One region of the Kosakonia sp. N21 genome, then DNA from elsewhere that is predicted to be linked to it. Evidence: predicted binding sites of a transcription regulator. Region 1 holds the regulator's gene; each other region holds the start of a gene.
The links. Region 1 encodes LexA, which represses DNA repair genes until DNA is damaged. Its sites were predicted from a motif close to TNCTGTATGTACATACAGNA; they were not measured.
Positions count from the first base shown of each region.

Region 2: a site for LexA is predicted at 3,426-3,445, ahead of mutH (DNA mismatch repair endonuclease MutH). Genes of this name have one in related genera too.
Region 3: a site for LexA is predicted at 2,803-2,822, ahead of uvrB (excinuclease ABC subunit UvrB). Genes of this name have one in related genera too.

Region 1 is NZ_JBOBHR010000003.1:43,988-51,463, reverse strand. It holds gene ycaC (isochorismate family cysteine hydrolase YcaC) at 164-787, shown strand; gene ACQ3G7_RS07355 (conjugal transfer protein TraF) at 846-2,162, opposite strand; gene zur (zinc uptake transcriptional repressor Zur) at 2,450-2,965, shown strand; gene ACQ3G7_RS07345 (CsbD family protein) at 3,168-3,377, opposite strand; gene dinF (MATE family efflux transporter DinF) at 3,565-4,899, opposite strand; gene lexA (transcriptional repressor LexA) at 4,977-5,591, opposite strand; gene ACQ3G7_RS07330 (diacylglycerol kinase) at 5,700-6,068, opposite strand; gene plsB (glycerol-3-phosphate 1-O-acyltransferase PlsB) at 6,199-7,476, shown strand, end outside.
Region 2 is NZ_JBOBHR010000006.1:91,244-98,719, forward strand. It holds gene lplT (lysophospholipid transporter LplT) at 1-185, shown strand, start outside; gene ACQ3G7_RS15655 (NADP(H)-dependent aldo-keto reductase) at 190-1,230, opposite strand; gene ACQ3G7_RS15660 (YgdI/YgdR family lipoprotein) at 1,360-1,578, opposite strand; gene ACQ3G7_RS15665 (TerC family protein) at 1,721-2,434, opposite strand; gene mutH (DNA mismatch repair endonuclease MutH) at 2,501-3,196, opposite strand; gene rppH (RNA pyrophosphohydrolase) at 3,878-4,408, shown strand; gene ptsP (phosphoenolpyruvate--protein phosphotransferase) at 4,421-6,667, shown strand; gene lgt (prolipoprotein diacylglyceryl transferase) at 6,901-7,476, shown strand, end outside.
Region 3 is NZ_JBOBHR010000002.1:52,762-60,237, reverse strand. It holds gene bioF (8-amino-7-oxononanoate synthase) at 1-32, shown strand, start outside; gene bioC (malonyl-ACP O-methyltransferase BioC) at 19-768, shown strand; gene bioD (dethiobiotin synthase) at 761-1,483, shown strand; gene ACQ3G7_RS04025 (ABC transporter ATP-binding protein) at 1,425-2,147, opposite strand; gene uvrB (excinuclease ABC subunit UvrB) at 2,899-4,920, shown strand; gene pmrB (two-component system sensor histidine kinase PmrB) at 5,115-6,200, opposite strand; gene pmrA (two-component system response regulator PmrA) at 6,204-6,875, opposite strand; gene eptA (phosphoethanolamine transferase EptA) at 6,872-7,476, opposite strand, start outside.

The sequences.
Region 1 (7,476 bases):
ACGCCTTAAACCCGATGGTGTTCGGTGCAACCCGATCGCGCAATAACCGGCATCAACTTGTACAAAATACGATCGACACCTATCATTTTTGGTAGGCATGGGAAATGTTCGTCAATAGCCTGGCGCTATTAACCACCGTAACGGGTAAAAGGAGTTAAAGAAGATGACTACACCGTATGTTCGCCTCGATAAAAACAACGCCGCTGTTCTCCTCGTCGACCACCAGACAGGTTTACTGTCATTAGTGAGAGATATCGATCCCGACAAATTCAAAAACAATGTCCTGGCATTAGGCGATCTCGCTAAATATTTTAAGCTTCCCACCATTCTCACCACCAGCTTCGAAACCGGCCCTAATGGGCCTCTCGTTCCTGAGCTAAAAGCGCTATTTCCTGATGCGCCGTATATTGCTCGTCCTGGCAATATCAACGCCTGGGATAATGAAGACTTTGTTAAAGCGGTAAAAGCGACCGGGAAAAAGCAGTTGATCATTGCCGGCGTTGTGACAGAAGTGTGTGTGGCCTTTCCTGCGCTATCGGCACTGGAAGAAGGTTTTGAGGTGTTTGTCGTTACTGACGCATCAGGTACATTCAACGATATTACGCGCCATTCGGCCTGGGATCGGATGTCACAAGCCGGAGCACAATTGATGACCTGGTTTGGCATCGCCTGCGAGTTACACCGTGACTGGCGCAATGATATTGAAGGCCTGGGTAATCTGTTTTCGAACCATATTCCGGATTACCGCAACCTGATGACCAGTTTTAATACGTTGAGCAACAAATAACAGCGTAAAAAAAACCGGAGGACACGCGCCCCCGGTTTTGTCTTAGTCTGATGGCACCTTAGAACGTCACGCTAAGCTGTGCGCCAGCCCCCCAGGTTTTGTCTTCACCTACCAGACCCATTAAATCGACGTGGACACGGTTAAACGGCGCGAAGCCGACACCGCCGGTAAAGACGTTTTTGTCGTCGCCTTTCACATCAGCGCGATAACCGGCCCGAACCGCCAGCCAGCTCAGCGGACGAATTTCACCGCCGACGCCAACGTATTGGGAGTCCTTCTCGCTCTTAAAGCCTTTGGTCTCGGTTAAATCGCCATCGGCGCTTAACGTCACCAGATCGTTATGCCATGACACCCCGGCAGTCACCACCGGGCTAATCTGGTAAGTGTCTTTGTAATTGACCGTCTGCCCGGTTCTGCCGTTGCGGATCAGGATATCTTTGGTGTCGATATCGCGGGAGATCAGGTTTGTGCCGGTCAGGCCGACGGTGATGTTTTCACTCAAATCCGCCGCCGCGCCGACATCCACGTTAAAACCGGTGTCATCGGTACGATAGCGGCTATTGTTCCACTCACTGCTGTGATAGTCATAAATAGAGGTGGTGTAGTTCCAGACCCAGGTTTTCTGCAGTTTTGGCGTCACGCCCAGAGATAAAGGAATGCCACCCACCTCGAACTGGCGAGCAACCGCAACGCCGTAATCCGAGACAACAGCCGCACGACCAGATGCCGTGGAGTTGAGATTTTTGGTGATCTCGTTGCTGCCGTTTGGCGACACAACCGCATTCAGCGCTTCGCTCGTCGCAACCGTTGTGCTGTTCTGGATGCTGCGCAGATAGGTAATATCCTGCGGGTCAACCGCAGTGCTGACAATCGCATGCGCGTAGGCTTTGGTGACAAAAGCCACGGAGAGCACATCGTTTGGAATACTGACAGCAATGCCTGCAGCCGCTTTCGCCCGCGCGGTTTTCCCGTCCAGGAAGGTCAGTTCATCCGCCAGATCTTTGGCCGCGCTCTGGAATTGCCCCACGGTGCCCACAGGGTTAGCAAGAAATTGCGCGGCGGTCAGGTTATCAACGACATCGCGATAGTTGTCGATTTTGTCGCTGATATTGTCGATTTCATCGCGCAGATTGTCCTTATCGGTAATTTGCGCCTGCACGCTTGGCAGGATAACGGTGATATCGTCTTCCGGCTTTGCTTTCGCCAGCAGCGCCGGGTTAATGAGGACTCCGCTGCCATAGTTTGCAGAGGCAACACCGGTTCCCCCCATTGCATCATTACGTGCTTCCGCCCAGGTATTGGCTGCTCCCGCCTGATTTGCCACAACGAAGGAGACAGCTATCGCGACCACCGAAAATTTGAGATTTTTTTTCACAGTATGCGTCTCGTAGTCAGAATGAGTTTTTTTAAGCCTGTTTAGTATTTGCTAAACAGGAAGGCTCTATTGCTGCGAATAACATAGGAAAAAGTAGCTAAATCTCCTGAACGAAAAATAATCGAACAGAAGTGATTTTTGTGATTGATGACACTAATTATTTATAGAAGACGCTGATGAGTTCGTGGATATATCGGCGAAAAAGAGATCCCAGGACGCGATCTCGGCGTTTCGCGCCGGACATGGTAAAGTACGGGTTTATTGCTTCCCCGAAACAGAGAACGCCAATGGATAAGACCACTTCGCAAGAGATGTTAGTGCAGGCTGAAAAGCTGTGCGCGCAGCGCAATGTGCGCCTGACTCCCCAGCGTCTTGAAGTGCTGCGATTACTCAGTCTGCAGCAAGGGGCGATCAGCGCTTACGATCTGCTCGATTTATTACGCGTCAGCGAGCCGCAGGCTAAGCCGCCAACGGTATACCGCGCGCTGGATTTCCTGCTGGAGCAAGGGTTTGTTCATAAGGTGGAGTCCACCAACAGCTATGTGCTGTGCCATTTATTTGATCAACCGACGCACACCTCAGCCATGTTTATTTGCGATCGCTGCGGGTCAGTGAAAGAAGAACAAGCGGAAGGCGTGGAAGATATCATGCACGCGCTGGCGGCGAAGATGGGTTTTGCCCTGCGTCATAACGTGATTGAAGCACACGGTTTATGCGCCGCGTGTGTGGAAGTGGAATCCTGCCGTCATCACGAGCACTGCCATCACGATCACAGTATTCTGGTAAAGAAAAAACCCCGCTAGTGGTCATATCACCCCCCAAATTTCATGTCGGGTAAGGCAGCAAACGTACGAACGCCGGGAGCATACATCAGTATGCGCCCCGGATGAGAAAGTGCAGCTAACGTAGATAAAACGTGAAAGATAAAGGGATAAAGGGAGGGTACATCCGTGTACCGTTCGGGCAGAACCTTTCAGAGGGTCAACACTTGAGGGTGAGTGTCGGCTACCAGCGGTAATCGTTACGGCTTTCCCAATCCGTAACTTCCTTTTCCGCCTGATCTTTTGCGTAACCATAACGCTCCTGGATTTTACCCACCAGCTGGTCACGTTTCCCTTCGATGACGGTCATATCGTCATCGGTCAACTTGCCCCATTTCTCTTTCACAGTACCTTTAAACTGCTTCCAGTTACCGCCGATTTCGTCTTTGTTCATCGTTGACTCCTTATCGTTCGGTTAAAAGTTACGTTCCTGTTGCGCTGAACGTACTGATTATTGTAGTCAGTAATACTGCAATTTGTTTTACATTCGGAATCTTTAACCATTTACGATAAAAAAAACCGTATTAACGAGACGAAAGAAAGAGGAGTGAACCAGCAATACTAGGGGAAAAGAGGGGCTGTCAGGAGGGGTCAACACCGGAAAACCAGGTGCCATTGCGCCAGTGACGACGCCATACCCACGCTAAAGTCAGCCCACGCAGCGCCAGGAACACCACCAGCGACAACCACAGACCATGGTTGCCCAGCGTGGGCACCGTCAACAGCGTCAGGGCAAACCCGCACGCAGCAACCGCCATGCTGTTACGCATTTCCGCACCGCGCGTCGCACCCACAAACATGCCATCCAGCAAATAACACCACACGCCCACCACCGGCAGGATCACTTGCCAGATAAGATAGTGCCCGGCCATGTTTTGCAGGGCTGGCAGCGAGGTGAGCAGCGCGATAATTGACTCCCCGGCCAGCGCATATACCGCCGAGAACACCAGCGCCACCAGACCTGCCTGGCGGCACGCCGCGTGCCAGATGAGCTTAAGCTGAGTGTCGTCACGCGCGCCATAAGCGTGCCCGGAATGGGCTTCCACTGCATAAGCGAACCCGTCCAGCGCGTAGGCAGTGAACGTCAGAAACATCATCAGCACCGCATTCGCCGCCACGGTTTCGCCGCCAAGACGCGCGCCGAACACGGTTATCGAACCAAAGCAGAGCTGTAGCAATAACGAGCGCAGCATGATGTCCCGATTAAGCGCCAGCAAGCGCCCAAGTCCACCGCGCCAGGCCGTCTTCAGCACCGGGAAGGTGATACCGCGCATAACCAGCACACGTCGCGCCATCAGCAGACCGAGCACAAAGGTCGCGTACTCCGCCACCACCGTTGCCAGTGCTGCCCCCTGGACATTCATGCCCAGCCCCATCACCAGCCAGACATCAAGCACAATATTGAGAACGTTACCCACTACCAGCAGGATCACCGGTGCGCGGGCATACTGCACACCCAGCAGCCAACCCAGCAGCACCAGGTTGCCGAGCGATGCGGGAGCGCTTAGCCAGCGGATATCAAGAAAGCGCCGCGCCTGCTCCAACACCGCAGCGCTGCCGCCAGTAATGTGCAACGCCAGATCGATAAGCGGCGCGCGCAACAGTGTAATCAGCACACCCGCACCCAGCGCCAGCAGCAGTGGCTGTACCAACGCCCGGGCCAGCGCGTGCGCATTTTTCGCGCCGTATGCCTGGGCCGTCAGCCCGGTGGTGCTCATCCGCAGGAACAGCAGCAGCATAAACAGGAAGCTGGTCGCGGTCGCGCCGATGGCCACACCGCCCAGATAGACCGCACTATCCAGATGCCCGACCACAGCCGTATCCACCAGTCCCAGCAACGGGACAGTGATATTGGAGAAGATCATTGGCAGGGCAAGTCGCCACAGCGCTTTGTCGGATGCAGTCAGCAGCGGCATAGCAGTGTCAGAATCGATCGGGGAAAGGGATTAACGCTGCGGAGCGTAAAACAGCGCCGCAGCGAATAAGGGAGGCGTTACAGCCACTCGCCATTGCGAATGACACCTACCGCCAGCCCTTCAATGGTGAAGTTTTGATCGCGCAGATCAACAACAATCGGGGAAAACTCATTGTTTTCCGGTAACAGTTCAACGGTGTTGCCCTGTTTTTTCAGACGTTTAACGGTAACTTCGTCTTCAATACGCGCCACAACCACCTGGCCGTTGCGCACGTCCTGCGTTTTATGCACCGCGAGCAGGTCGCCGTCCATAATGCCGATGTCTTTCATCGACATCCCGCTAACGCGCAGCAGGAAATCCGCATGCGGTTTGAAGAGCGCAGGATCGACCTGGTAATGCCCTTCGATATGCTGCTGCGCCAGCAGCGGCTCACCGGCGGCGACACGACCGATCAGCGGCAGCCCGAGATCGTCTTCTTCTTCGAGCAGCAAGCGAAGACCGCGGGATGCGCCGGATACGATTTCGATAACCCCTTTGCGCGCCAGCGCTTTGAGGTGTTCTTCAGCCGCATTTGGGGAACGGAACCCCAATTGTTGCGCGATTTCCGCACGCGTCGGCGGCATACCTGTTTGGGAGATGCGATCGCGGATAAGATCGAACACCTCTTGCTGCCTGGCCGTTAATGCTTTCATTCCGCCCCCTGGGTGTATATACAGTTATGCTGTGAGTATATACAGTTAAAGGTGATTTTGGAACCAAATTTAAGCAAAAAACCAGGGCGTTATCGAATTCTGGAATCGTTATCGAAAATGCGACCAGAGCAATGAGATCCAGGTAAACAGCGCCAGCAGGATAGACATCAGCACCGCTGCCGACCCCATATCCTTCGCTCGCCCGGAAAGCTCATGAAATTCCGCGCCAATCCGATCCACCACGGCTTCAATTGCGCTGTTGAGGATTTCAACGATCATGACCAGCGAAACCGAACCAATCAGCAGCACGCGCGTGATGGGCTCCACATCAAGCCAGCAGGCAATAATAATGGCCAGCACGACCGCGACGGCCTCCTGGCGAAACGCCGCTTCATTTATCCATGCGGCGCGAACGCCTTTCCAGGAATAGCCCGCCGCTTTAATGATCCGGGTTAATCCAGTGGTATTATTGGCCATGAAAAAGAACCTTTTTATCTAATGAGCATCAATGTCTATGTAAGCATGCAGAGGTACAACAGAAATTATGCGCGCTTTCTGATATTCTTGCGGCGCAATGGCACTATTAACCAGAGGCTTTACATCCTTTATGTCCGGCTGGCCACGAATTTACTACAAATTACTGAATTTACCATTAAGCGTGCTGGTAAAAAGTAAATCGATCCCCGCAGAACCTGCACAGGAACTGGGTCTCGATACCTCACGTCCCATCATGTATGTGCTGCCTTACAACTCCAAGGCAGACTTGATGACGCTGCGCGCTCAGTGTCTGGCGCATGAGCTGCCAGACCCACTGGAACCGCTGGAAATCGACGGCGCACTGCTACCGCGTTACGTGTTTATCCACGGCGGGCCGCGTGTATTTACCTATTACACGCCAAAAGAAGAATCCATCAAACTGTTCCATGATTACCTGGATCTCCACCGCAGTCATCCGGATTTGGATGTGCAAATGGTGCCGGTATCGGTGATGTTTGGTCGCTCCCCCGGGCGTGAGAAGGGCGAAGTCAACCCGCCTTTACGCATGCTCAACGGCATTCAGAAATTCTTCGCTGTTTCCTGGCTTGGCCGCGACAGCTTCGTGCGTTTTTCGCCGCCGGTTTCATTGCGTCGCATGGCGACAGAACACGGCACAGACAAAATCATCGCGCAGAAACTGGCGCGCGTCGCGCGTATGCACTTCGCCCGTCAGCGCCTTGCCGCAGTTGGCCCGCGCCTGCCTGCGCGCCAGGATCTGTTTAATAAGCTGCTCTCATCCAAAGCGATTGCCAGAGCTGTCGAAGATGAGGCGCGCAGCAAAAAAATCTCCCACGATAAGGCGCAGCAAAACGCCATTGCGCTGATGGAAGAGATTGCAGCGAACTTCTCGTACGAGATGATCCGCTTGACCGACCGCATCCTTGGCTTCACCTGGAACCGTCTCTATCAGGGCATTAATGTGCACAACGCCGAGCGCGTGCGCCAGTTGGCCCATGATGGTCACGAGATTGTCTATGTGCCCTGCCACCGCAGCCATATGGACTACCTGCTGCTGTCGTACGTACTGTATCACCAGGGGCTGGTGCCGCCACATATCGCCGCAGGCATTAACCTGAATTTCTGGCCCGCCGGGCCGATTTTCCGCCGTCTGGGCGCGTTCTTTATTCGCCGTACTTTTAAAGGCAATAAGCTCTATTCCACTGTGTTTCGTGAATATCTGGGCGAGCTGTTCAGCCGCGGTTATTCCGTCGAATATTTTGTCGAGGGCGGCCGTTCCCGCACCGGGCGTTTGTTGGATCCGAAAACCGGTACGCTGTCGATGACCATCCAGGCAATGCTGCGCGGCGGTACGCGTCCGATCACGCTGGTGCCGATTTACATCGGTTAT
Region 2 (7,476 bases), on a different contig from region 1:
CTGTGGGCGCGGGCAATGCCATCGCGGTGCAAAACCTCGGCGAAAATATGGCGATGTTGCTGATGCTGGGGTTCTATTCGCTGGCGGTAAAAGCAGGTGCGCCGGTGGTCGGCGTGGGCGTTGGGTTTGGGACGCTGTTTGCGTTGGCGATTGCGGCGCTGTGGATCTGGCAGCGCCGCCGGTAGCCGGTTACGGAGCGGGGTAGGTATACACCTGGTGCACCGCTTCGATTTCAGCCAGCACCTCTTCGCTGAGATCCAGGTGCAGGCTCTCCACATTGGTCTTCAGTTGTTCCATCGTCGTTGCGCCCAGCAGGGTGCTGGCGACGAAGGGCTGACGGCGCACGAAAGCCAGCGCCATTTGCGCCGGATCGAGGTTATGCCGTTTGGCAATATCCACATAGGCCGCAACGGCTTTTTGCGCCTGCTCCCCACTGTAACGCGTGAAGCGGCTGAACAGCGTATTGCGCGCGCCTGCGGGTTTCGCGCCGTTGAGGTATTTGCCGGTCAGGGTGCCAAAGGCCAGGCAGGAGTAAGCCAGCAGCTCAACGCCTTCATACTGGCTCACCTCCGCCAGCCCCACTTCATAGCTGCGGTTTAGCAGGCTATACGGGTTCTGAATGGTCACAATGCGCGGCAGTTCATGTTTTTCCGCCAGGTGGAGATAGCGCATTACGCCAAATGCGGTCTCGTTAGAAACGCCGATATAACGGATTTTCCCGGCACGTTGAAACTCGGTCAGCGCTTCCAGCGTTTCCAGCAGCGTGACGACCGGTGCACTCTCTACCCAGCTATAACCCAGTTTGCCGAAGCAGTTAGTGGCGCGCTGCGGCCAGTGCACCTGGTACAGGTCGAGATAATCGGTTTGCAGACGCTTTAAACTCGCATCCAGCGCGCTGCGGATGTTTTTGCGATCCAGCGCCTGATTGGGGCGGATGCCGCTGTCATTGTTGCGGCTCGGGCCGCTGACTTTAGAGGCGATCACCAGTTTTTCGCGGCTGCCGCGTTTCGCCAGCCAGTTGCCGACGTAGGTTTCAGTCAGCCCTTGTGTTTCCGGGCGTGGCGGTACAGGGTACATCTCTGCGACATCAATCAGGTTAATGCCCTGGCTGACGGCATAGTCGAGCTGTGCGTGGGCGTCGGCTTCGCTGTTTTGTTCACCAAACGTCATTGTGCCCAGCCCCAGGGTGCTGATTTCAAGCGAACTGTGGGGGATACGGTGATAGTGCATAGCCGGCTTCCTCAATCAAACAACGTCAGAGCTCCTGACAAAGGAATATAACCATGGCAGAGGGGAAGAGAAAGGGAAAGCGGAAATTCAAAAAAAGGCCAGCAGGTTACTGACCTTTATAGGGATTTCTTAGCGTTCGATAATCTGGGATATGTCATCACGGTTAATCTGCATTTTATTGCCTTGCTGATCGTGATAGCTGACCAGCCCGGTTTCATCATCAATTTCCGGTTTACCTTGCGTCAGGATCATCCTGCCGTCTTTTGTCGCCATGACATAATCGCTGCTGCATCCGGAAACAGCAAAAGCCAGTCCCACTGCGGAAATCAGTACTGCCCATTTTTTCATCATCCTGCCCCTCTCACGGCCTGTCATACACAAGTCTAGTAATAACGCGCGATCTGGCGATGAAAAAGCGGGATTATCTGAAAATATATGTTTAGGAAAGAGGAACGGCGAAAACGCTTCCTCCGAAGAGGAAGCGTGATCATTACAGCGGATTTTTCTTGTTACGCATCAGGTTGAGCGTCTCAACGGCGATGGAGAAGAACATCGCAAAGTAGATGTAGCCTTTTGGCACATGAATAGCGACGCTTTCCAGAATCAGCGTAAAGCCGACAAGGATCAGAAACGACAATGCCAGCATTTTGACCGATGGATGGCGATCAACAAATTCGCCAATCGGCCGCGCGGCAAACATCATCACACCAACGGCAATCACCACGGCGGCCATCATGATAAACAGATGATCCGACAGGCCCACGGCGGTAATCACGGAATCAAGGCTGAAAATGATATCCAGCAGCATGATTTGCACGATAGCGCCAAGGAAAGAGTGCACATTGGTCTTCAGCCCTTCTTCTTCCCCTTCGATCGATTCGTGGATCTCTTTGCTTGCTTTCCAGATCAGGAACAAGCCGCCGAGAAACAGAATCAAATCGCGGGCGGAAACGCTGTGATCAAACACGCTGAACAGTGGGTGCGTCAGCCTGGTCACCCAGGCGATGGACGCCAGCAGTAACAGGCGCATGATCATTGCCGCAGCAAGTCCAAGACGACGTGCGTGATTACGTTGCGCAGTGGGAAGTTTGGCGACCACCAGAGAGAGGAAAATAATATTGTCGATCCCGAGAACGATCTCCAGAAGCGTCAGTGTTCCGAGCGCCAGCCAGGCGTTGGGGTCGGTTATCCATGCAAATAACATTTAAGCAAAGTCCTGCCAAAAAAAAGAAGCGCTAATTATAAGCGCGAGCGTTGCTGTGGCAAAAATTTAATATCCGGATAATAAAAAATGGCGAGCCAGCAGGGCGCTGGTGAAGTTCTTTTTCAGATAAAAACCGCGGGGCAAAGTGAGGATCCGTTCGCCATGCTCGCCGATTGCTTCGGTGAGTGCTTTGCTGTTGGCCGCCTTCGGGCGTAACTGCATCACTTCGCCGTGACGTGCGGTAATGCGGGTAACTTTCCCCAACACGATCAGATCCATTAACTCTTCCCAGTCGAGACGTAACTGCTGCTCTTCCTCTTCGTTCGGGCTCCAGAGCAGCGGCGATCCAACCCGGCGCTCTGCCACCGGAATCTCCCGCGATCCTTCGATGGGGATCCATAAGACGCGCTTGAGTTTATGGCGCACGTGGCTGGTTTCCCACACCACGCCGCTGTTGCCGGTCAACGGCGCGACGCAAACAAACGTCGTTTCCAGCGGGCGTCCCTGACTGTCCACAGGGATCGTTTTCAACTCGACGCCCAACGCTGCAAAGTCCTGTTCTGGTTTGCTACCTGCGCTTGCGCCTAACCACAGCTCGAGCAACACGCCCGTCCACCCTTTATCACGCTTGAGATCGCGGGGAACCGGCAACCCTGCCTTTGCCGCCAGTTCTCCCAGTGAGTAGCCTGCCAGGCGCTGCGCCTGAGCCAGCAGTTGAGCTTCTGTTTCCGGAGGAGTTGTCAGTGGAGATAACGCAGACATGCTAAAAACCTTTTGGTTAAAAAACAGACGGCAGTTTTGCACCGCATCCGTGCAGTTTACCTTTTTCCGTGTCGGCTGAGCAATGCGATGATTTATAAGGTAATTTATTTTTATCAACTGAGCGTTGCGCAACAGTGCGATCGGTTTTCCAAATCTGGTCACTGACAATAAACAGGATCTTACACCCTGTTATCCACAGAAAAGTGGGATAACTGGGGAAAAGCCCCACTACTGTTTCGATTTACAGCCTTGACGTGCGACGAAAATCGAATTTCTGCACAAAATGTGCCTAACTTATTGGCATAATCTGTGGATAAAAACGGCTCTGTTCGATCTTTCATCAGCGACGGGATCCGAAGAGTGATGATCATCACACTATGCCCGAAAAAAAGGTTGATAAGCCATTTAACTCGATGAATTAATGAATTTTATTTTTATCGGCCAATCATGAGTTATTCAGACTGTTCCGGGTTTTCCCTGGGTAATTCCACACTTCTTCACAACTCTATCCACAGAAAAGGTGAATAAAACCCGTTGGCGGAGGCGGGCGCTGTTTATAACTCTGACGATAACTGTGAGTTATTCAATTGTTATCCGTCCGTATCCCTGTAATAGAGTGGTTTACCGTTATCCACGAGTGTGAAACAATCGCTTCATTCAGATTTATTTTGAGGTAGTCCGGTGATTGATGACGATGGCTACCGCCCAAATGTGGGAATCGTAATCTGTAACCGACAGGGCCAGGTGATGTGGGCCAGGCGCTTTGGACAGCATTCATGGCAGTTCCCCCAGGGGGGGATCAACCCTGGAGAATCCCCGGAACAGGCAATGTACCGGGAACTGTTCGAGGAAGTGGGCTTAAGTCGTAAAGATGTTCGTATCCTTGCTTCTACCCGTAACTGGTTGCGTTACAAGTTACCGAAACGTTTGGTGCGTTGGGACACAAAGCCGGTGTGTATCGGCCAGAAACAAAAGTGGTTTCTCCTGCAATTGGTCGGTAACGATACCGACATCAATATGCAAGCCAGTAGTACGCCTGAATTTGATGGCTGGCGGTGGGTAAGCTATTGGTATCCTGTTCGTCAGGTAGTGTCGTTTAAACGCGATGTCTACCGGCGGGTGATGAAAGAATTCGCAAGCGCGGTCATGCTGCTTCAGGAAACGCCTCCTAAGCCGCAGAATGCGCCTGCCTGGCGACGTAAACGAGGTTAAGCCACCCACATCATGCTCACCCGACTGCGAGAAATAGTTGAGAAAGTCGCCAGCGCGCCGCGCCTTAACGAAGCGCTGGAAATACTGGTTACCGACGTTTGCCTGGCGATGGAAACCGAAGTGTGCTCGGTCTATCTCGCAGATCACGACAGACGTTGTTTTTACCTGATGGCGACGCGCGGTTTGAAAAAACCGCGTGGTCGTACTGTCACACTCGCATTCGATCAAGGGATTGTTGGTCTGGTCGGCAGGCTGGCGGAACCTATCAACCTTGCCGATGCGCAAAAACACCCCAGCTTTAAATATATTCCCGCCGTGAAAGAGGAGCGTTTTCGCGCGTTTCTTGGCGTGCCTATTATTCAGCGTCGTCAGTTGCTTGGCGTGCTGGTGGTTCAGCAGCGTGAGCTGCGCCAGTACGATGAAAGTGAAGAGTCCTTTCTGGTGACGCTCGCCACGCAGATGGCGGCGATTCTCTCCCAGTCACAATTAAACGCGCTGTTTGGCCAATATCGCCAGACGCGTATTCGCGCGCTTCCGGCCTCCCCGGGTGTGGCAATCGCCGAAGGGTGGGTGGATGAAACGCTGCCGTTGATGGAGCAGGTCTATCAGGCCTCCACGCTGGACACCACCCTCGAAAGGGAAAGGCTGACCGCTGCGCTTGAAGAGGCCGCGAACGAGTTCCGCCGTTATAGCAAACGTTTCTCCGCCGGTGCGCAGAAAGAAACGGCGGCGATTTTCGACCTCTATTCGCATTTGCTTTCCGATGCGCGTTTGCGCCGCGAGCTGTTTGAGGAAGTCGACCGGGGTGTGGTGGCGGAGTGGGCCGTGAAAACGGTGATTGAACGTTTCGCTGAGCAGTTTGCCGCGCTTACTGACGGCTACCTGAAAGAGCGTTCGGGGGATTTACGCACCCTGGGGCAGCGCCTGCTGTTCCATCTTGATGACTCCATTTCCGGGCCGAATAGCTGGCCGGAACGCTTTATTCTGGTGGCGGATGAACTGTCCGCCACGACGCTTGCCGAGCTGCCGCACGACCGGCTTGTCGGGGTGGTGGTGCGCGATGGCGCAGCCAACTCGCATGCGGCGATCATGGTGCGCGCGCTGGGCATTCCGACGGTCATGGGGGCGGACATCCAGCCTTCGTTGCTGCAGCGTCGCACACTGGTGGTGGACGGGTACCGCGGTGAATTGCTGGTGGATCCTGAACCGGTACTGCTGCAGGAATACCAACGGCTTATCACGGAAGAGAACGAATTAAGTCGTCTGGCCGAAGATGATGTGAACCTTGCCGCCCAGCTAAAAAGCGGCGAGCGGGTAAAAGTGATGCTCAATGCGGGGTTAAGCCCGGAGCATGAAGAGAAGCTCGGTAGCCGCATCGACGGTATCGGGCTGTATCGCACCGAAATTCCGTTTATGCTGCAAAGCGGTTTTCCGTCGGAAGAGGAACAGGTGGCGCAATACCAGGGCATGTTGCAGATGTTCAACGATAAGCCCGTCACGTTGCGTACGCTGGATATCGGCGCCGACAAGCAACTGCCTTACATGCCAATCAGTGAAGAGAACCCGTGTCTCGGCTGGCGTGGCATCCGTATTACGCTCGACCAACCGGAAATTTTCCTGGTGCAGGTACGGGCGATGCTGCGCGCAAATGCGGCGACCGGCAACCTCAGTATTCTGCTGCCCATGATTACCAGCATTGATGAAGTGGATGAAGCGAAGCGGTTGATTGAGCGCGCAGGGCGTGAAGTGGAAGAGATGATTGGCTACGCCATTCCCAAACCGCGTATTGGCGTGATGCTGGAAGTCCCGTCGATGGTATTTATGTTGTCTCACCTGGCGACCCGCGTCGATTTTATCTCGGTGGGGACGAACGACCTGACACAGTACATTTTAGCGGTCGATCGCAACAATACCCGTGTGGCGAATATGTACGACAGTCTGCACCCGGCCGTGTTGCGTGCGCTGGCGATGGTGGCGGACGAGGCTGAACGTTTAGGTATTGATATCCGCTTGTGCGGTGAAATGGCCGGCGACCCTATGTGCGTTGCGGTGCTGATTGGCCTGGGATATCGCCATTTGTCGATGAACGGTCGCTCTGTCGCGCGTATCAAATACCTGTTGCGCCGCATCGATTGTGAAGAGGCGCAGACGCTGGCAAGGCGCGCTCTGGAAGCGCAACTGGCGACAGAAGTCCGTCATCAGATCGCGGCCTTTATGGAGCGACGCGGTCTCGGCGGGTTGATTCGCGGCGGTATTTAATCACCGGGGCGTTAATTTGGCGTGGGCCGAATAAGCGTTAGCGCCATCCGGTGATGGAAGCGCTGCTGGGCAGCTCACTGTGTGGCGGGCTTTATACATATCTTTTACACTTCACCGCCACCCGCGCCTTCGCCTTATGCTATGATTCGCAGCTTTGGAGCGGCCGCCGGTTGCGGTCTCGCGTGTGAACCGCTGGCTTTTTCTGGCGGAATAACAACAAGTTGTGGTGACACATGAACAGTGGCTATCTGCATTTTCCGGACTTTGATCCGGTGATTTTTTCCATTGGGCCGGTTTCCCTCCACTGGTACGGTTTGATGTATCTGGTGGGCTTCGTTTTTGCTATGTGGCTGGCGACGCGCCGGGCAAACCGTCCGGGCAGTGGCTGGACGAAAAACGAAGTTGAGAACCTGCTCTACGCGGGTTTCCTCGGCGTATTCCTCGGTGGCCGTCTCGGCTATGTCCTGTTCTACAATTTCCCGCTGTTCCTTAACGATCCGCTTTACCTTTTCCGCGTGTGGGATGGGGGCATGTCCTTCCACGGTGGTTTGATCGGCGTGATCGTGGTGATGATCATTTTTGCCAAACGTTCCGGGCGCACGTTCTTCCAGGTCTCTGATTTTATTGCGCCGCTGATCCCATTCGGCCTGGGCGCGGGTCGCTTAGGCAACTTTATTAATGGCGAGCTGTGGGGCCGTGTTGATCCGGGCTTCCCGTTCACCATGTTATTCCCCGGTTCGCGCGCGGAAGACATCGCGTTGCTGCCGTCACATCCGGAATGGCAATCCATCTTTGATACTTACGGCATG
Region 3 (7,476 bases), on a different contig from region 1:
GCTTGCTGGAGGCGCTGGATGGCAGTGAATAAACAGGCTATCGCCGCCGCTTTTGGCCGGGCGGCGCAGAGCTATTGCCAGCACGACGAGCTGCAACGTTTGAGTGCGGATGTGCTGCTTGCGCAACTGAATAACACCTCGCCATTGCATGTGTTGGATGCCGGCTGTGGACCCGGCAGTATGAGCCGTTACTGGCGCGGGCAGGGCAGCGAGGTCACCGCGCTGGATCTCTCACCGACGATGCTGGATGAAGCCCGTCGCCTGCACAGTGCACAGCGTTATGTGACCGGGGATATCGAAGCATTGCCCTTTGAGGATGCCTCTTTTTCGCTGGCGTGGAGCAACCTGGCGGTGCAGTGGTGTGAGGATTTGCGCCAGGCGATTGGCGAACTGCACCGCGTCACGCGCCCAGGCGGACACATTGCATTTACCACGCTGGTGGAGGATTCATTGCCAGAGCTGAATCTGGCGTGGCGCGCGGTTGATCACCATCCACACGCAAACCGTTTTTTGCCTTTACCCGCTATCCACCAGGCATTGCAGGGCTGGCGGTTGCGCAGCGGCGTGGAGCGCATCACCCTCTGTTTTGAAGATGCCACCCAGGCGTTGCGTTCGTTAAAAGGTATTGGCGCGACACATTTACATGCGGGCAGGCAGCAGGGGCTGACGCGCAGCAAACTGCAACGTTTACAACTGGCCTGGCCGCAACAGCAGGGGAAATGTCCTCTGACGTACCATCTTTTTTGGGGAGTGATCACGCGTGAGTGAACGGTATTTTGTCACCGGAACAGACACGGAAGTAGGGAAAACGGTAGCCAGTTGTGCGCTGTTGCAGGCGGCGAATCTGCGCGGTTTACGCAGTGCCGGTTACAAGCCGGTGGCGTCCGGCAGCGAAATGACCGCGAAAGGGCTGCGTAATAGCGATGCGTTAGCGCTACAGTTGCACAGTAGTCTGCCGCTGGATTACCACAGCGTTAATCCCTACACCTTTGCCGAGCCAACATCGCCGCATATTGTCAGCGCAGATGTGGGCGAGCCGATCGAGGCGGCGGTGATGTCCGCCGGGTTACGCAATCTATCAGGGCAGGCTGAATGGCTGCTGGTGGAGGGCGCAGGCGGTTGGTTTACGCCGTTGTCGGAGACGCTGACCTTTGCCGACTGGGTCGTGCAGGAGCAATTGCCGGTGATCCTTGTGGTGGGGGTGAAACTGGGCTGTATCAATCATGCGATGTTGACTGCGCAGGCGATACGACAGTCGGGGTTAAGGCTGGCAGGCTGGATTGCGAATGATGTGGTGAAGCCGGGTAAGCGCCATGCTGAATATCTGGCGACGCTTCGGCGCGTGATGCAGGCTCCGCTGATTGGCGAAATCCCCTGGTTTGCCCACGCGCCGGAAAAAGAGAGAACGGGTCATTATCTTGATCTCAGCGTGTTGAATCCGGTGTCATCCAGTGCGACAACATCCGATCGTCCAGTTGCTTAACTTCCCCTTCGGCAACGCTACGTCCCCGGTGAAGCAGACAGAAGCGGTCAGCAACCCGGCGGATAAAGGCAAGCTGTTGCTCGGCCAGTAAAATAGTGATGCCGAAGTCCTGGTTAAGCCGCACGATCAGATTGCCCAGTTTATGCACAAAGGCCTGGCCCAGCCCGCGCGTTGGCTCATCAAGGATTAATAACCGCGGGTGCGTCACCAGCGCTCGCGCCATCGCCAGTTGCTGTTGATTATCTTCCGACAACCCCGCGCCGCGGGTCTTGCGCAGCGTGTATAGCTCCGGGAAGAGATCGTAGATATCCTGGCTCACCGCATTGCGTGCTGCGCCTCCGGCCATCATGGCAATATGCAGATTTTCCTCGACGGTCAGTTGCGAAAATATCCGCCGGTCTTGCGGCACATAGCCCATTCCCATCGCGCAGCGATGTTCAGCCTGCACATTCAGCAGGTCGCGCGGCGGTGCGCCCGCTTCCTGCCAGATCATGCTGCCGCTCTCAACGGGCAAATAGCCGGTAATGCAGTTTATCAGCGTGGTTTTGCCCATCCCCGGCAGCCCGATGACGGACGTGCAGACGCCGGGGGTTAAATCGAGATCGATATTCCATAAGGTATGCTGGTTACCGTAATACTGGTTCACTGCACGTAAGCTCAACATGGTCCGCTCCTTCTTCCGGATCTGGTGACACAGGGATATTGCAAAAGGCTTGCCAGAACGTGAAAAAGGCTTTTTTTTCGGATACGACCGATCTCAGTGGTATTTAAAATGCCGGGAAGGGAGATCGCAGGGAAAAATCCTGCACTTTGCCAGTGCTTGTAGTGACGAATTGTGGTGCAGCAAAGCCACGAAGTGTGAGAAGGATCTCATGCAGATCTCGCGTTTCGTTAGCTGATAATAATCAAAAAGAAGTGATAAAAATTTTTTAATCCCCCCCGGCTGGGACGAAATGGGAATTGGGCGGAGGGCGGGGTATCCGGCCTGGCGGCAGTTATCCACTATTCCTGTGGATAACCTTGTGTATTAGAGTTAGAAAACGCACGGCAAGCGAGAAGGGACGCGGCTTTCGCCTGAATTGGTGCGAAACACGGCTTTTTGTGATTTCTTTTTTATATCAGCTGGTTATGTAAAAGCAATGCCTGTAAGAAAAGTGTCACTGGCCGCCACAAAACTTTCACCGACTGGCTTGACAATTGTTAAAAGAGAAAAAGTTCTGGGGATAACCGCAAAGGTCTGGTGTTTTATCTTGCTGGCGAAGAAATTTCAGGAGCGAACGTGTGCCATGACCCCGGGTAGAACAAATTGCGTCATTCGCTACTGTTTTTTCATCCAGTATTATGTGTTGGCAAAAGTAACCAGGGTGAGTAAAATAGGTTACCTGCTCGCTCATTCCTTCACCAGGTAGCCATCCATGAGTAAACCGTTCAAACTGAATTCCGCTTTTCGCCCTTCCGGCGACCAGCCTGAAGCTATCCGTCGTCTCAAGGAAGGCCTGGAAGACGGTCTTGCGCACCAAACGCTGCTCGGGGTAACCGGTTCAGGAAAGACGTTCACCGTCGCCAACGTCATTGCCGATTTGCAGCGTCCCACCATGGTGCTGGCGCCCAACAAGACGCTGGCCGCGCAGCTATACGGTGAGATGAAGGAGTTTTTTCCGGACAATGCCGTGGAGTATTTCGTCTCCTACTACGACTACTATCAACCGGAAGCCTATGTTCCCAGCTCGGACACATTTATCGAAAAAGACGCCTCGGTTAACGAACATATCGAGCAGATGCGCTTGTCGGCAACCAAAGCGTTGCTGGAGCGGCGCGATGTGATTGTGGTGGCATCGGTCTCGGCGATTTACGGTCTGGGCGATCCGGATCTGTACCTGAAAATGATGCTGCATTTGACCAATGGGATGATTATCGATCAGCGTTCGATTCTGCGCCGCCTGGCGGAGTTGCAGTACACCCGTAACGATCAGGCTTTCCAGCGCGGTACGTTTCGCGTTCGCGGCGAGGTGATCGATATTTTCCCCGCAGAATCGGACGATCTTGCTCTGCGCGTGGAGTTGTTCGACGAAGAGGTTGAGCGTCTGTCGCTGTTTGACCCGCTTACCGGGCATGTGGAATCGACGGTGCAGCGTTTCACCATCTATCCGAAGACGCACTACGTGACACCGCGTGAGCGCATCGTGCAGGCGATGGAAGAGATTAAAGAGGAGCTCGCCGAGCGGCGCAAATCGCTACTCGCGAACAATAAGCTGCTGGAAGAGCAGCGACTCAGCCAGCGCACGCAGTTCGATCTGGAGATGATGAACGAACTGGGTTATTGCTCCGGTATTGAAAACTACTCCCGCTTTCTCTCCGGTCGCGGGCCGGGCGAACCGCCGCCGACGTTGTTCGACTACCTGCCGGCCGACGGGTTGCTGGTTATCGATGAGTCTCACGTTACCATTCCGCAAATCGGCGGTATGTACCGTGGTGACCGGGCGCGTAAAGAGACGCTGGTCGAGTATGGCTTCCGCCTGCCTTCCGCGCTGGATAACCGCCCGCTGAAGTTCGAAGAGTTTGAAGCGCTGGCGCCGCAGTCTATCTATGTCTCGGCGACGCCGGGCAACTACGAACTGGAAAAATCGGGCAACGAAGTGATTGACCAGGTGGTGCGCCCAACCGGTCTGCTTGATCCGGTAATTGAAGTGCGCCCGGTGGCGACACAGGTTGACGATTTACTGTCTGAAATTCGTAAACGTTCGGCAATTAACGAACGCGTGCTGGTCACGACCCTGACCAAACGAATGGCGGAAGACCTCACCGAATACCTTGAAGAACATGGCGAGAAGGTGCGCTATCTGCACTCCGATATAGATACCGTCGAGCGTATGGAGATTATCCGCGACCTGCGTCTGGGTGAGTTTGATGTGCTGGTGGGCATTAACTTACTGCGTGAGGGGCTGGATATGCCGGAAGTGTCGCTGGTGGCGATTCTGGATGCCGACAAAGAGGGCTTCCTGCGTTCTGAACGTTCGCTTATTCAGACCATCGGACGTGCGGCGCGTAACATTAACGGTAAGGCGATTCTGTACGGCGATAAAATCACGCCGTCGATGGCGAAGGCGATAGGTGAAACCGAACGCCGCCGCGAGAAACAGCAGCACTACAACGAAGAGCACGGCATTACGCCGCAGGGCCTGAACAAGAAAGTGGTGGATATTCTGGCGATGGGCGAGGGGCTGGCGAAAACCCGGGCGAAGGGGCGTGGGAAATCCAGAACGCCTGCCCAGGTGGAAGCGGCTGAGCTGGCGCTGACGCCGAAAGCGCTGCAGCAGAAAATTCACGAGCTGGAAGGGCAGATGATGCAGCACGCGCAAAACCTCGAGTTCGAGGAGGCGGCGAAAGTGCGCGATCAGTTACATCAACTGCGGGATTTGTTTATTGCAGCGTCATAATTTGCGTTTCGTCACACATTAAGGCGATCTGCCTGACTCGCCTTAATGTTGACTTAATACTGCGCTGACACACTAACCTCCGCTTTACTGAGGAGAGTGTGATGCAACAAATTAATCTTCGTGAGTTTTTCGCCGTCGCGTTTGCACTGGCGTTAATCATTGGTTTCAGCCATCTGTGGGTGCTGACGTATTGATCATACTCCGCGGGCTATCGGGTGAAACTTAACCCAGGCCCGCACGCCCGACTGTGTTTTCCGGTTGTGCAAAAAGAACTGTGCATCGTGCAGTTGCGCAATGCGTGACACGATGCTCAGGCCCAGCCCGGTGCCGCCATAGCGGCTATCCATGCGCACAAAAGCTTTGCTTAGCTCGCCGCTGCGACTCTCGTCTATTCCCGGACCTTCATCCTCAACGGCCAGAACCGGCGTTACCGCGCGCTCGATGTGGATAGTGATAGTTGAGCCGGCAGGACTGTAGCGGTGCGCATTCTCCACCAGGTTTCTCACCAGTACCCGCAACAGCGTCACATCTCCGGAAACCGGAATGGTCTGCGCATTGTCGGGTAACGCTAATTTCTGTTGCCGCCCGGCAAGCATCGTTTCCAGTTCGCTTTGAATCGGCATCACCACGTCTTCCAGCAGCATCACCTGCTGATAACTGCCCGCTGAAAAAGATTGCCCGACCCGCGCCAGTTGCAGGAGTTGCGCAATGTTCTCGGTCATCTGGTCAAGGCGCTGCACCAGCGGATCGACAGTGATGCCGCTGGTTTTTGCCATCAGCTCAAGATGCAGACGTAACCCGGCCAGCGGGGTGCGCAATTCGTGAGCGACATCGGCGGTAAACAGACGTTCCCGTTCCAGCGTCAGCGTCAGACGCGACACCAGCTCGTTGATCGATGAGGTCACGGCTTCCACTTCACTGACGCTGTTATTGAGCGTAATGGGTTGCAGATTATCAGGGGTGCGTTTATTCAGTTCCTGCTGGAGCTCTGATAACGGGCTGGTGATGTTTTTGACCGCCTGCATGCAGATCAGCAACGCGAGGCCGACAATCAGCAGACTGGGCACCAACAGGCTGGCGACCGCTTCACGGACTTCATGCTCAACCTGTTTGTGATTGTTGTGGTTATGCATGGCGCTTTGCACCAGCAACTGGATTTGCTCCTCGCTTTCATGCCATAGCCAGAAGACGCTAATCAACTGGCAAAACACCAGAATACCGCCAATGGTTAGCAACAACCGGCGGCGCATGCTCCAGCGCCTGAAATCGAAGATCGCCATAACTCAGTCCCGGTCCCCGGCATGCACCAGCATATAGCCAAACCCTCTGACGGTGCGGATACGGGACTTCCCGATTTTATCCCGCAGGTTATGAATATGGACTTCCAGCGTGTTGGTCGAGGGCTCGTTGTCCCAGTTGTAGATATCGTTGTAGAGGATTTCTCTGTGTACCGGGCTGTCGGCTTTTAGCATCAGGCGCGACAACAGAGCGTACTCTTTCGGCGTTAAGTCCAGCAACTGGCCGTCCCGCCATGCCTGGCGGCGGGTGACATTCAGCGTCAGGTTGCCGTGCGTGATTTCGTTGTCGCCTTCATTATGGCGGCGGCGCAGCAGCGCACGGATGCGGGCATTCAGCTCATCCAGGGCGAAGGGTTTGACCAGATAATCGTCCGCGCCGGTATCCAGCCCGGTAACACGGTCCTCCAGCGTATCGCGTGCGGTCAGGATCAGTACCGGCTGGGTGAACTTTTCCCGACGCAGCCGGGTGAGCAAATGTAAACCGTCTTCATCCGGCAGCCCTAAATCGAGCACGATTAAACTGTAATGCCCGTTAGCCAGACACAGCGTGGCTTCATGCGCTGTCGAGACGCCATCGCAGGCGTATCCTTCACTCTGCATGGCCAGAATCAACCCCTGCAGCAGCAGGGCATCGTCTTCAATTACCAGAATTTTCATTTAGCCTGCTCCCGGCATGACGTTAACAGATCGTCCTGGGCACGGTACTCTTTCGTGCTGACGCCCAGTATACCCAACATGGTCGGGAAGAGATTATCCTGCGAGACTTCCCGCTCCCGCGCATTCTTTTGCAGACACTGATTATTGACGCCGTAACGCTGTTGATAGTCATCAGACAGCCAGATCAACATCGGCACATGTTTCTGCGTTTCCGGTGCAATGGAATACGGCAGACCGTGCAAATAAACGCCATTTTCACCCAGTGATTCCCCGTGGTCTGAGAGGTAGACCAGGCTGGTGGTAAATCTATCCTGTTTTGATTGCAGCAATTTAATCGCTTTATCAACAATGTAGTCGACGTACAGAATAGTATTATCGTAAGTATTGACCAGTTGTTGCTGTGAGCAGGTCTGAATTTCATTGGTGTCGCAGGTTGGCGTAAATTTACGGAACTGCGGCGGGTAGCGGTTGTAATAGGTCGGCCCGTGGCTACCAATGGTGTGCAATACGATTATCCCATCGCCTTGCAAGGCATCAATATAGTCAGCAAGACCGCGGAATAAGATCTCATCCTGGCACTCCCCTTCAATACAGAGGTCGG